3 regions of the Shewanella sp. SM32 genome follow, and region 2 is predicted to be linked to each of the others. Evidence: predicted binding sites of a transcription regulator. Region 2 holds the regulator's gene; each other region holds the start of a gene.

Region 1 (4,269 bases), on a different contig from region 2:
GCCAAATATCCTTCCCCTTACACTCAGCCTTGACTCGTTTGACGAGCGTCAAAATGGCACTGAGATTGACAGGCAATAAAGGATCTCCGCCCGAAAGCGATAAACCACGGCGCACAATCCGCTGATCATTGAGATCGGCAATAATCCTATCTTCCATCGTCCTATCAAACACATGCCCAGAACGGGGATCCCACGTGCTTTGGTTGTAACAACCGCGGCACTGGTGCTCACAGCCAGAGACAAACAAGGTCGCACGGGTACCTGTGCCATTGACCACATCGATAGGGAAATATTGATGGTAATTCATTGATGGTCACTCATAGTGCATTTCATCTTTTAACACTGACACTCATCCCGTGGCACTATTTGATGCCACGGAATAAGTCTAACAGGCAGAATAAGGTAATAGTGTTACAAGTGTTTGATCCTGCGTTTTACTTCTTCTTGCTTGCCATAATTAAAGGGCCGCGCATCAGGACTGCCTAAGTAACCGCACACACGGCGCGTCACAGAAACCCGACTAGGCTCATGATTGCCACACTTAGGGCAAGTGAACCCTTTACTGGTACAACTAAATTCACCGGTAAAGCCACAGTCGTAGCATTCATCAATTGGCGTGTTAGTGCCATAGTAAGGCACGCGGCTGTAGCTATAATCCCAGACGTTTTCCAGCGCTTCGAGGTTATGCTGCATATTGGGATATTCGCCATAACAAATAAAGCCACCGTTCGCGATAGCGGGATATGGCTGTTCAAAATCAATTTTATCGTAAGGGTTAACACTTTTTTCCACATCGAGGTGAAAACTATTGGTGTAATAGCCCTTATCTGTCACCCCTGTGACTAGCCCAAATTGCTTCGCATCCAGTTTACAAAAACGGCTGCAGAGACTCTCACTTGGCGTGCTATACAGACTAAAGCCATAACCTGTTTCGGCCTTCCACGCATCGGTAGCCGCTTTAAGATAAGCTACAATAGCGACGGCTTTGTCCCTTAATTGTGCATCGTCAAATACATGGGTTTGGGTGCCATAGAGTGCATTCATGGTTTCATGCAGGCCAATGTAACCGAGTGAAATCGAAGCGCGGCCATTTTTAAAGATTTGCGCCACATCATCATCAGCGCGCAAGCGTACACCACAGGCGCCTTCCATATAAAGGATAGGTGCCACGCGGGCTTTAACACCATTCAGTCGCTCAATACGAGTATCCAGCGCTTTACGGGCTAATACTAATCTGTCATCTAAAATGCGATAAAACTCAGTCTCATCGCCATTGGCTTCTAAGGCAATCCGCGGCAGGTTTAAACTGACCACTCCCAAATTATTGCGCCCTTCATGCACAAGCTCGCCATTTTCTTCATAGGTGCCTAAAAAGCTACGGCAGCCCATTGGGGTTTTAAATGAACCGGTAACTTTCTCGACTTGCTCGTAGTTGAGGATGTCGGGATACATGCGCATTGTTGCGCATTTGAGCGCCATCTGTTTTACATCGTAATTGCAATCGCCCGCTTTATGATTAATACCATCGCGAATCGCAAACACTAGCTTAGGGAATACTGCAGTCTTGCGATTTTTACCCAATCCCGCCATCCGCACTTTGAGCATAGATTGCTGAATTAAGCGTGATTCCCACGACGTACCTAAACCAAACCCAAAGGTCACGAACGGTGTTTGGCCATTGGCAGTGTGTAAGGTATTGACCTCATATTCCAAAGACTGGAATGCATCGTGACATTCTTTTTCAGTTTGCGCCGTGGCAAAGGCTTTGGCGTCGGTGATCTTCCAATTCAGGGCAATTTGGTAGTGCTTGTCGTAGCTCTTAGCGACAAATGGCGCTAACACTTCATCGATACGGTTAATAGTAGTTCCGCCATAGATATGGCTCGCCACTTGGGCAATGATCTGCGCGGTCACCGCTGTCGCTGTTGAAATAGACTTAGGGGTTTCAATTTCGGCATTACCCATTTTAAAGCCGTGGGTCAACATGCCAGCTAAATCAATCAACATGCAGTTAAACATCGGGAAAAACGGCGAGTAATCTAGGTCGTGGTAATGGATCTCGCCCGCTTCATGGGCAGCGACTACATCCTTTGGCAAAATATGACTTTTGGCGTAATGTTTGGCGACTATGCCCGCGAGTAAATCCCGCTGAGTAGGAATGACTTTTGAATCTTTATTAGCATTTTCATTGAGTAAAGCCGCATTACTTTGCTCAACTAAACCACGGATTTCGAGGTTGAGTTTACTGGTCGCTTCACGGCACACATCTCTGTCGTGACGGTATTCGATATACACCCGCGCTAGGGACTTGTACGGCCCTTCCATCAGTAAATTCTCAACCGCATCTTGTAGATGGTGGATATCGACTTCAGCTAATGGCGCGACGCTCTGACTGATACACGCTGCCACTGTCGCTGCATAGTCGCCATCCTCTATTCCAACTGAGTTTGCAGCGGCATTCACTGCATCCCTTATCCTTGTTTCATCAAAAGGTGTGCGGCAACCATCACGCTTAATTACGACTGGCATTGTTCAGTTCCTCTCCATCTCGCCTAAAAATTAACACTACATCTAGTGATTTTAAAAGCATAAAACACAATATGTAGAGCATTAGGCTACAATGACGGTAAGGAGTCCATGATCCAGATCATAGTTTTTAGGATGAAATAAAAGAACAAACAAGAACTGCAGCTAGGCCCAATTATCTGAAAATTGCGCCTTGACCTGCTGATTAAACCCAGCTAGTTGAATGCGTGACAATTTGTGTTTATCACGCACTATGGATGTGAATTAACGTTTAGCAAGCGCAAGATAACTACTGAGTTGGCCCGATGCAGATTGATGTGCCCCCATAGATGAAGCGAGTTGCATCATAGATTTTAGCCCCTGCCACTGCTGCTTTTGAGCATCCGTAAGCGGAGGTTCAGAATTCAAATAATCCGTCAATTGGCTAAGGACTTTCGTGGCCTTCTGGGCTAGCACCGGCGACTGAGCATCATCCATATTGGTTAAGACGCTCTTAGCATCAACTAAGGTATTGATAAGAGGATTATTGGGTGATTTTTTAGCTAATGATTTGATTTCATCATCTAAAAAATCTTGCAACGATTGTTTAGTCGGCGTCGTTGTGCTCGGCACTGTAATACCGTTTTTCGATAAACGCTCGAGTTGCACATCCGATAAAATGCCATCTTTTTGTAAGCGCGACACCAATGCGGGAATATCGGCGACGCCAAATTGACCATCGGCAAAAAAATCCTTCGCCATCGATTGAATTTTCTGTGCGCGTTGCGCCCTTGGCGACAGCGCTATCTCATCGGTTTTACCGTTATCGGGTTTGGTAGCATCCGTCTGCGTTTTATTTGTTTCTATCGTAGTATCGGTTTTAGCCGTGCTCGTCTTTTGGCTATTGGCACCATAGGCATCGGCGATACTGGCACTGCTGCGATTAAGATTAAAGGCATTTAAAATAGAATTCATCGTCAAAAATTCGGCGTCTAAGACTCAATGACGGTTTTAAAGCAAAAACTAAGCCAATCAAGTATTAATCAGTGCAACCGCTGAGTTAATAGCATCACTATGCATAAACCAACTTATATCTAGGACTGTATATCTTCGATCAAGGCAAGACATTGCCGCCTTAGTAAATCGAGTGCCTCAGCGTCCATCTGCACTTTATCAAGCAAGGTTTGCTTCAAGGCAAGAGCTTCGTGCCTGATATCCTCTCCTTGACTTGTCAGAGTGATCAGCTTTTTCCGCTCATCTTCAACGCAGGCTAATCGCGTAATCAACCCCTTCAACTCTAACCGCTTGACGATTGGCGTTAGGGTTCCCATATCGAGTTTAGTCGCCATTGATAGCTGGGTTTGGCTGCAGCCGTTTTGACGCCACAGGGTTTGCATCACTAAATATTGAGGGAAAGTTAACTCGTATGCCTCGAGTAGAGGCCGATAAGCACGCACCAATGCATTGCTCGCAGAATATAACGCGAAACAAACATTATCGGATAAACAGAGTGGATCGCTAGAAGCTTGGCTATGAGTCTGTTTTGTAGCGTCGAGCTCAGGTTGAGGTAAGCAATTCTGCACGTTTAAGCGCCTGTCATTTAAACATAACACTATCTTATCCGATCTGCGCCACCCCATCTAGTTTGCGCGCAAACTATTTGCATTCAATCTTAAAGCCACGTAGAGTTAACATCATTCGTTTGCGCACAAACAAAAGGTGAGTTTTTATGAAGAGTATGACTGAAACCCGTGAAATCCATCT
Region 2 (4,269 bases):
CCACTTCGATATTCACCTTATCGCCCGCTTGCAGGCCGATTAACGTGGTTTCACCTGCGGTATGCGGCACTATGGTCAAGCGGAATCGACTGCCGTCCACTTCGTTAACCGTCAGACTCACGCCATCAATGGTGATGGAACCTTTATGGGCAATATAACGCCCAAGCTCTGCGGGTGCGGCTAACCAAAACTCGATGGCTTGACCACGCACTAGGCGTTGCTCAACTATAGCAATACCGTCTACATGGCCGCTGACCATGTGTCCGCCTAGGCGTGTGGTTGGGGTGACGGCTTTTTCAAGATTAACCTTAGTGCCCACTTTGTAGTGAGCAAAGCCGGTTAGACTCACGGTTTCGGCAGAGACATCAGCCACATAGCCGTCGGCTAATTGCTGCACAACCGTTAAACACACACCGTTGGTGGCAATACTGTCGCCTAAACGCACATCGTTTAAATCCAGTTTGCCGCTCGCGACGGTAAGGCGAATATCATCGCCTTTACGCTCCAGTTTTCGCAGGGTGCCAACGGCTTCAATAATCCCAGTAAACATGGTTAACTCACTTAATTAAATAAAGAAGTAATAAGGCATAAGACTCAAGGTTAAACGGTTATCTTGCTCCAATTCGATTTAGATAAAGAGGTATCAAGCATAACGCTCAAAGTTAAACGGGTATCTGGCCCTAATTTGCGCTCATCTACCAAAATTAGTGCAGGAATGTGTGCCATGGTTTGATAATCGGGCAATTGCAGCAGATTACGCCCATACCCACCGAGGATTTTCATCGCTTGGTACAGCACTAACTCATCGGCAAGCCCCTGCGCTAAAAATGCGCCCGCTAAGGTTGCACCCGCTTCCACCAGCACGTGATTACAGCTTTGGCCTAAATAGCTTAATAGTTCAGGCAATGAGACGCGACCTGCAATTGCAGGTAACACGAGGCAACTCACATGGGAGGGCAATTGTGCTTGAAACTCTGCGGAATAAGCCACGGTCGAGACCAAGAGTATGGGCGATACGATAGCCAAGCAGGCGGCCGATAACGGCAAACGGGCGCGACTGTCGAGTATCACTCTTAATGGCTGCAGTAATTGCGCCTCGGTTACACTGTCTTTTAAGCTGCCAAGTTCCTGATAACGCACATTGAGTGAGGGATCGTCCGCCAGTATGGTTTCAATTCCCGTGACCAGTGCACAAGAACGTAAACGTAATCGCTGCACGTCGCGACGAGATTCTGGACCGGTTATCCATTTAGACACACCGTTAGACAGCGCGGTTTTACCATCGAGACTCGCAGCCAATTTTACTGTAACTCTGGGTAAACCCGATTCCATCCGCTTCATAAAGCCTAAATTCAAGGCATAGGCTTCATCGCGATGTAATCCCACATCCACTTCAATACCGGCGTCACGCAGCATTTGAATGCCACGACCACCTACTTGCGGATTAGGATCTTCCACCGCGACCACCACACGTTTAACGCCAATATTGATCAGCGCCAAGGCGCAGGGCGGCGTGCGGCCATAATGGCTGCAGGGCTCTAAAGTGACATAGGCCGTTGCGCCGCGGGCGCGTTCGCCAGCCATACGTAGCGCATGCACTTCGGCGTGGGGTTCACCCGCTTTTTGATGATAACCTTCACCGATGATTTGATTATCTTTAACGATAACGCAGCCCACACAGGGATTGGGTCTTGTGGTGTAAAAGCCTTTGCGCGCCAATTGAATCGCGCGGCTCATCATTTGGGTATCGAGTACGGACCAACTTATGTTCAAGCTCATGTTCAACCCTGTTGTTAAAGGTTTCGGCTTTCACCAGTCTTACAAACCTGTCTTTTAAATTTGTGCTTTCACGCCAATCGCTCGTACACGTCTGCCTTGTCGGCGACAAAACTCAATGACTACTTTTGCAGCTTGGCGATGGCTTCGCCAAATTCAGACACGTCTTCAAAGGCGCGGTACACAGAAGCGAAACGAATGTAGGCGACTTTATCTAGGCTCATCAATTGCTCCATCATTAAGTTACCCACCATTTCTGACGGCACTTCCCGCTCGCCAGTGGCGCGCAGAGTAGACTTGATTTTGCTGAGTGCTTGCTCTATTTCATCCATAGATACGGGGCGTTTTTCAACGGCGCGCAACATGCCACCTTGGAGTTTTTCTTCATCAAAGGGTTGGCGTGAACCATCGCGCTTAATCACCCTAGGCATAACTAATTCGGCGCCTTCGAAGGTGGTAAATCTTTCATGACATTCGGTGCATTCTCGGCGACGGCGCACTTGGTGGCCTTCTGCCACTAATCGGGAATCGATGACTTTAGTATCTGTCGCGCTACAAAATGGACAATGCATTGAGCCTCCTGCCAGTGAATGGTGGTAAAGCGTTAATGGCTTTACCTGTTAAATCTCAGCCAAACACAATGGATTTAAGCCTAAGATTTTACCAATAAAAATGGCCGCTAAATGCGGCCATGGGATTTTATCCTATTTATGGGCTGAGGTTAACTACCTGAGCTTAACAACCTAATGTTAATTACTTGATGTTAAGTACCTGATGCTAAATACCTGATGTGATAAGTATCAAGTCTGTCGGCGGTCAATCTCGGCCATTCATCTACTAAACGTAGATGCATAGGCAAATTAGCCGTAAACAGGGAAACGTGCGCAAAGTGCCAATACTTGGCCTTTAACACGCTCAATCACAGCAGGATTGCTTGCATCATCAAGGATGTCACAAATCCAGCCCGTCAGCTCTTTCGATTCCGCTTCTTTAAAGCCGCGGCGCGTAATGGCTGGCGTACCGATACGCACACCAGAGGTCACAAAGGGTGAACGTGGATCGTTTGGCACTGAGTTTTTGTTCACAGTAATGTTAGCGCTACCTAAGGCGGCATCGGCTTCTTTACCCGTTAAGTCACGACCAATCAGATCAACTAGCATTAAGTGGTTGCTGGTTCCGCCAGAGACGATTTTGTAACCGCGCTCAAGGAACACTTCAACCATAGCTTTAGCGTTGTTAACCACTTGCTGTTGGTAAACTTTAAATTCTGGCTCTAGGGCTTCTTTGAACGCCACCGCTTTACCGGCGATAACGTGCATCAATGGGCCACCTTGACCGCCTGGGAATACCGCAGAATTCAACTTTTTGTACAAGTCTTCATCGTCAGCAGCAGATAGGATCACGCCACCACGAGGACCCGCTAACGTTTTGTGGGTCGTAGATGTCACAACGTGCGCGTGTGGTACTGGGTTTGGATAAACGCCCGCAGCAATAAGACCGGCAACGTGCGCCATGTCGACAAATAAATAAGCACCGATTTTGTCTGCGATTTCACGCATTTTTGCCCAATCAACGATACCTGAATAGGCAGAGAAACCACCGATCATCATCTTAGGCTTGTGTTCTATGGCAATACGTTCCATTTCGTCGTAGTCGATTTTGCCAGACTCGTCGATACCGTAAGGAATGATGTTGTACAGTTTGCCAGAGAAGTTAACCGGTGAACCGTGGGTCAAGTGACCACCGTGGGCTAAGTTCATGCCCAGTACGGTATCGCCAGGTTTTAACAATGCCATGTAAACCGCGCTGTTTGCCTGTGAACCTGAATGAGGTTGTACGTTAGCGTAAGTTGCGCCAAACAGTTCTTTCGCACGTTCAATCGCTAAGGTTTCAACTACGTCCACATACTCACAACCACCATAGTAACGCTTGCCTGGATAGCCTTCAGCGTACTTATTGGTTAACTGTGAACCTTGCGCTTCCATCACGCGTGGACTGGTGTAGTTTTCAGAAGCAATCAGCTCAATATGCTCTTCTTGACGCAGAGTTTCATTCTGAATTGCCTTAAACAGTTCCGGATCATAATCTGCGATATTCATATCTTTTTTCAGCATTGCTTACTCCAGCTGCCAATTCTTATAGGTAGGGTTGCGCGGTATTCTACTCGGAACGCGGTCACAATCCCAGTATTTGAAACATGAAATTCCTGCAGATAGTGCTTGAACTTGGCTCATTGTCGAGTTGAGTTCGGCGCGCAATCGAGTAGAATTAGCCGCATCATTAGTCACTTAAGATAGAGAAAAATGGCTCAGTTTGTTTACAGCATGCTGCGGGTGGGTAAAATTGTTCCGCCTAAGAAGCAGATCCTTAAAGATATTTCTTTAAGCTTTTTCCCCGGCGCCAAAATTGGCGTACTCGGCCTCAACGGTTCAGGTAAGTCGACACTACTACGCATTATGGCGGGTATCGACACCGAAATTGAAGGTGAAGCGC
Region 3 (4,269 bases), on a different contig from region 2:
CTTGATATCGCTACGCAGTGATTCCCAGTCTAAGTGCAATGGTTCAGCACAAATTTTATCTAGGTCACGTTTGTAGGTATCGATTGGCAAAATACCTTGAGAGTAAGTGGTCTCGTGGAATAACGGACACGCACCTTGCTCTTTGGCCAAGTTCATTGAGGCTTTCAGTAAATAGTACTGAATCGCTTCGAAGGTTCTGTGGGTTAAAGCGTTCGCGCTACCATCAGAATACTTCATGCCATTTTTCGCTAAATAGTTAGCGAAGTTGATCACGCCTATACCTAAAGTACGGCGATTCATCGAGGCGATTTGCGCGGCCTTGATAGGGTAATCTTGATAATCCAATAGATTATCCAGTGCGCGTACGGCGAGGTCGGCTAATGGCTCAATATCAGATAACTCTTTGATAGAACCTAAGTTAAGTGCTGACAGCGTACAAAGCGCGATTTCACCTTCAGGATCATCGATGTTGTTCAATGGTTTAGTCGGCAGGGCGATTTCAAGACACAGGTTAGACTGTCTGATCGGCGCGACTTTTGAATCGAACGGGCTGTGAGTGTTGCAGTGATCCACGTTCTGAATGTAGATACGGCCCGTTGAAGCACGCTCTTGCATCATCAGTGAAAACAGCTCAACGGCTTTTATCGTTTTCTTACGAATGTTGCTGTCTTGCTCATATTGCACATATAAACGTTCGAATTCGTTTTGATCTTCAAAGAAAGCATCGTACAAGCCAGGTACGTCAGATGGGCTAAATAAACTGATGTTCTCGCCTTTGATCAGACGTTGATACATGACTTTGTTCAACTGCACACCGTAGTCTAAATGACGGATACGGTTGTCTTCGACGCCGCGGTTATTTTTCAATACCAGCAGAGATTCGACTTCTAAGTGCCAAATAGGGTAGAACAGGGTCGCAGCACCGCCACGCACGCCGCCTTGAGAGCACGACTTCACTGCGGTTTGGAAATACTTATAGAAAGGTAAACAACCTGTGTGGAAGGCTTCACCACCACGGATTGGGCTACCTAAGGCGCGAATACGACCGGCGTTAATACCGATACCCGCACGTTGGCTGACGTATTTCACGATAGACGAAGCGGTCGCGTTGATAGAATCTAAGCTGTCACCACATTCGATCAGTACGCAAGAGCTAAACTGACGCGTTGGGGTGCGCACACCGGCCATAATTGGCGTTGGCAGCGACAGTTTAAAAGTTGATACCGCGTCATAGAAATCTTTAACGTATTTCAGGCGCGTCTCTTTTGGATAACGGGCAAACAAGCAAGCCGCGACCAAAATGTAAAGGAACTGCGCGCTCTCATAGATTTCGTGGGTCACACGGTTTTGAACTAAATATTTGCCTTCAAGCTGTTTTACCGCTGCGTAAGAGAAGTCCATATCGCGCCAATGGTCGATATAGGTATCCATCACATCCAGCTCTTCGCGGGTGTAATCTCTTAAAATGTGTTGGTCGTATTTACCCAGCTCAACCAATTTAGTCACGTGAGCATACAATGCGGGCGGCTCAAACTGACCGAAGGCCTTCTTACGCAAATGAAACACCGCTAAACGGGCAGCGAGGAACTGATAGTCCGGTGATTCTGGAGAAATTAAATCTGCCGCAGCCTTGATAATGGTTTCATGGATAGCTTCGGTTGGGATGCCATCGAAAAACTGTAGGTGCGAGCGAAGTTCAACTTCCGAAACAGAAACGTTTTTTAATCCCTTGGCTGCCCAAGTAATTACGCGGTGTATTTTTTCGAGATCGATATTCTCACGATCGCCACAGCGTTTTGTGACTGTCATAGTGCTATTCATTTGGAGATAGGCCTTGGTTCTTATATGTATTTAGGTGAGCAAAATCACCGTACGTATCCTTGTAAAACAATCAATAATCGTCCCTTAAATACAGCTGACTGGTTAAAAACGAGTCAATTAAGCGGCGAGCTTCTAGTGTGTCTGATTGTTACCTATACACAAGATATGGTGTTTTAAATTATATGGGATACAAGATAGTGAGGTTTGCCCCTATTTGCAAGTCTGAATTCAGGGGACATCTTGTGGATAACGTGAGGATAAACTTTTGCGTTAGTAACGACTAACCTTGAAGCTCAATTTCAGGTTAGCGTGTCACACTCATGGGGGATTTTTAGGCGATCCTTTTCTTTAGATCGCGATCGCTCACGAGTGCCGATCTTTTATCCGCCTGACTTTTTCCGTGGGTCATAAATAGTATGCTGACACACTGATGTCCGTCAGTGAAGTTACGTATTGGATGCCTTATTCGTGAGCATTGTAGGCGCTGTTTTTGGTTGATGTTGTTAAGCCAATGCTTCGATTAGTGCTTGATGTAGCTCAGTTGGGCTCGCAAAATGCGCGTGCGCAGGCCATTGCAACGGCTTGTCGTTCACGCCCAGATAACCCCATAGGGCCACGCCGCCTAACATGCCAGCAGCCTCGGCCGCGAGCAGATCTCGCTCGGCATCCCCAAGATACAAAATGTGCTCTGGAGCACAGTTCAGCTGTTGTGCGCCTAACAGCATTGGTGCAGTGTGGGGTTTTGGGTGTTTTGTAGAATCGCCGCTGATGATAACGGGCATACGCAAGTGTAAATTCAGTTTTCGCAATAAGGGACGGGTAAAGCGGGCAGGCTTGTTGGTGATCACCCCAAACGGCAGCTGAGTTAACTCGAGCCAATCGAGTAATGATGCTATGCCTGTGAATAGCGCACAGTGATCGCCATTTATACGCTGATAGTGGGCGAGCAGTCCTTGCTGTACTTGAGATCGAAGATCTTCTGCCGCATCAGGGATCGCGGCATCGACTAAGGCAAAACTGCCGTGGGATGCGGCGTAGCGCATGGCCGCTAACGGCTGCGCGGCGATGCCGACGTCTTGAAGACTTAAATTGAGGGCCTGCACCAGATCCGGCGCGGTATCGGCTAAGGTGCCATCGAGATCGAACAGTACGCCTTTGATCTGTGCCAGACTCATATTAATCAACCTTACGCGTCGCTATCATGTAATTCACATCAACTTTAGGCGTGTACTTAAAAATGCCCGTCAATGGGTTGTAGCTTATCCCTAAGGCATCGGTACAGATAAGATCGGTATTATCTACTAGCTCAATCAGCTCCGAAGGCTTAATGAATTTTTTATGCTCGTGGGTGCCAACTGGCAGCATTTTTAGCAAATATTCCGCACCTAAAATGGTGTGCACGTAGGATTTAATGTTGCGGTTGATGGTGGAGAAAAACACATGACCACCGGGTTTGACCATGTCACAGCATGCTTTAATCACAGATTGTGGATCGGGTACATGTTCGAGCATTTCCATGCAGGTCACCACATCGTAATAGGCTTGATGATCTTGGCTGTGGGCCTCGGCAGTATTTTTTACATAATTAATGCTCACGCCCGTTTCGAGGGCATGTAGGCGCGCGACTTCTAAGGGCTCATCACCCATATCTAAGCCATCAACCTCGGCGCCGATGCGGGCCATGCTTTCAGACAAAATGCCGCCACCACAGCCGACATCGAGCACTTTCTTGCCGAAAATACCGCCAGCGGTTTGATCGATATAGTTTAAGCGCAGCGGGTTTAATAGATGCAGCGGCTTAAATTCGCCGTTGAGATCCCACCAAGTTTCGGCCATACGTTCAAACTTTGCGATTTCCTGTGGGTCTACATTGGTATTCTGATGCATGCTATTACCTGAAGAAGCTGTATTGTGCGGCTATTATAACGACTATGTTTGATAAACAAAGTGCTCGACTGAGCTAAGCCCTTGTGGTTGAGTGAATTTTCAGCAGTTATCTGCTTTTATGTTAATTGTTGTGCTCCGTATCGACCTTTTACTTTATCCCTTTGACGATTTTTCCTCATCGTAAGCCGTGAATTTCAACGCTTGTTTATCGCACAAACGACCAAATTGACAGTGTTTTCATCTATTAAGCCACCAGACTCTCAATTCGATAATGATAGGTCTGGCGACATTAAATAACTGTGTTAGAATGCCAAATCACGTTTTTGGGCTAGGCAATGATACGGATTATACGTTGTCGGCTATTTTTCAGGGGAACGAGCAGTTTATGACTGATCTGGCATCATCTATTTCGCCAATTAATATCGAAGACGAACTAAAGAATTCGTACCTTGATTACGCCATGAGCGTTATCGTGGGACGTGCATTACCAGACGTGCGCGACGGCTTAAAGCCGGTTCATCGCCGCGTTCTGTTTGCCATGAGTGAATTGAAGAACGATTG

Evidence for each region. The regulator NrdR, encoded in region 2, represses ribonucleotide reductase genes. The targets are predictions, from matches to a motif close to AAACACNANATNTNGTGTTT.
Region 1: nrdD (anaerobic ribonucleoside-triphosphate reductase) is a predicted target of NrdR. The motif match lies at 2,561-2,580, and genes of this name have one in related genera.
Region 3: nrdA (class 1a ribonucleoside-diphosphate reductase subunit alpha) is a predicted target of NrdR. The motif match lies at 1,976-1,995, and genes of this name have one in related genera.

The regions. Positions count from the first base shown of each region.
Region 1 covers NZ_JAKKRO010000006.1:38,954-43,222, forward strand. Annotated here, with positions in the region: gene nrdG (anaerobic ribonucleoside-triphosphate reductase-activating protein) at 1-307, opposite strand, end outside; gene nrdD (anaerobic ribonucleoside-triphosphate reductase) at 412-2,529, opposite strand; gene L5M10_RS03965 (hypothetical protein) at 2,791-3,480, opposite strand; gene L5M10_RS03970 (MarR family winged helix-turn-helix transcriptional regulator) at 3,600-4,088, opposite strand; gene L5M10_RS03975 (NADP-dependent oxidoreductase) at 4,235-4,269, shown strand, end outside.
Region 2 covers NZ_JAKKRO010000019.1:17,554-21,822, forward strand. Annotated here, with positions in the region: gene L5M10_RS09945 (riboflavin synthase) at 1-550, opposite strand, end outside; gene ribD (bifunctional diaminohydroxyphosphoribosylaminopyrimidine deaminase/5-amino-6-(5-phosphoribosylamino)uracil reductase RibD) at 601-1,779, opposite strand; gene nrdR (transcriptional regulator NrdR) at 1,899-2,348, opposite strand; gene glyA (serine hydroxymethyltransferase) at 2,637-3,890, opposite strand; gene ettA (energy-dependent translational throttle protein EttA) at 4,080-4,269, shown strand, end outside.
Region 3 covers NZ_JAKKRO010000054.1:24,674-28,942, reverse strand. Annotated here, with positions in the region: gene nrdA (class 1a ribonucleoside-diphosphate reductase subunit alpha) at 1-1,821, opposite strand, end outside; gene L5M10_RS18315 (HAD family hydrolase) at 2,325-2,996, opposite strand; gene ubiG (bifunctional 2-polyprenyl-6-hydroxyphenol methylase/3-demethylubiquinol 3-O-methyltransferase UbiG) at 2,998-3,708, opposite strand; gene gyrA (DNA gyrase subunit A) at 4,094-4,269, shown strand, end outside.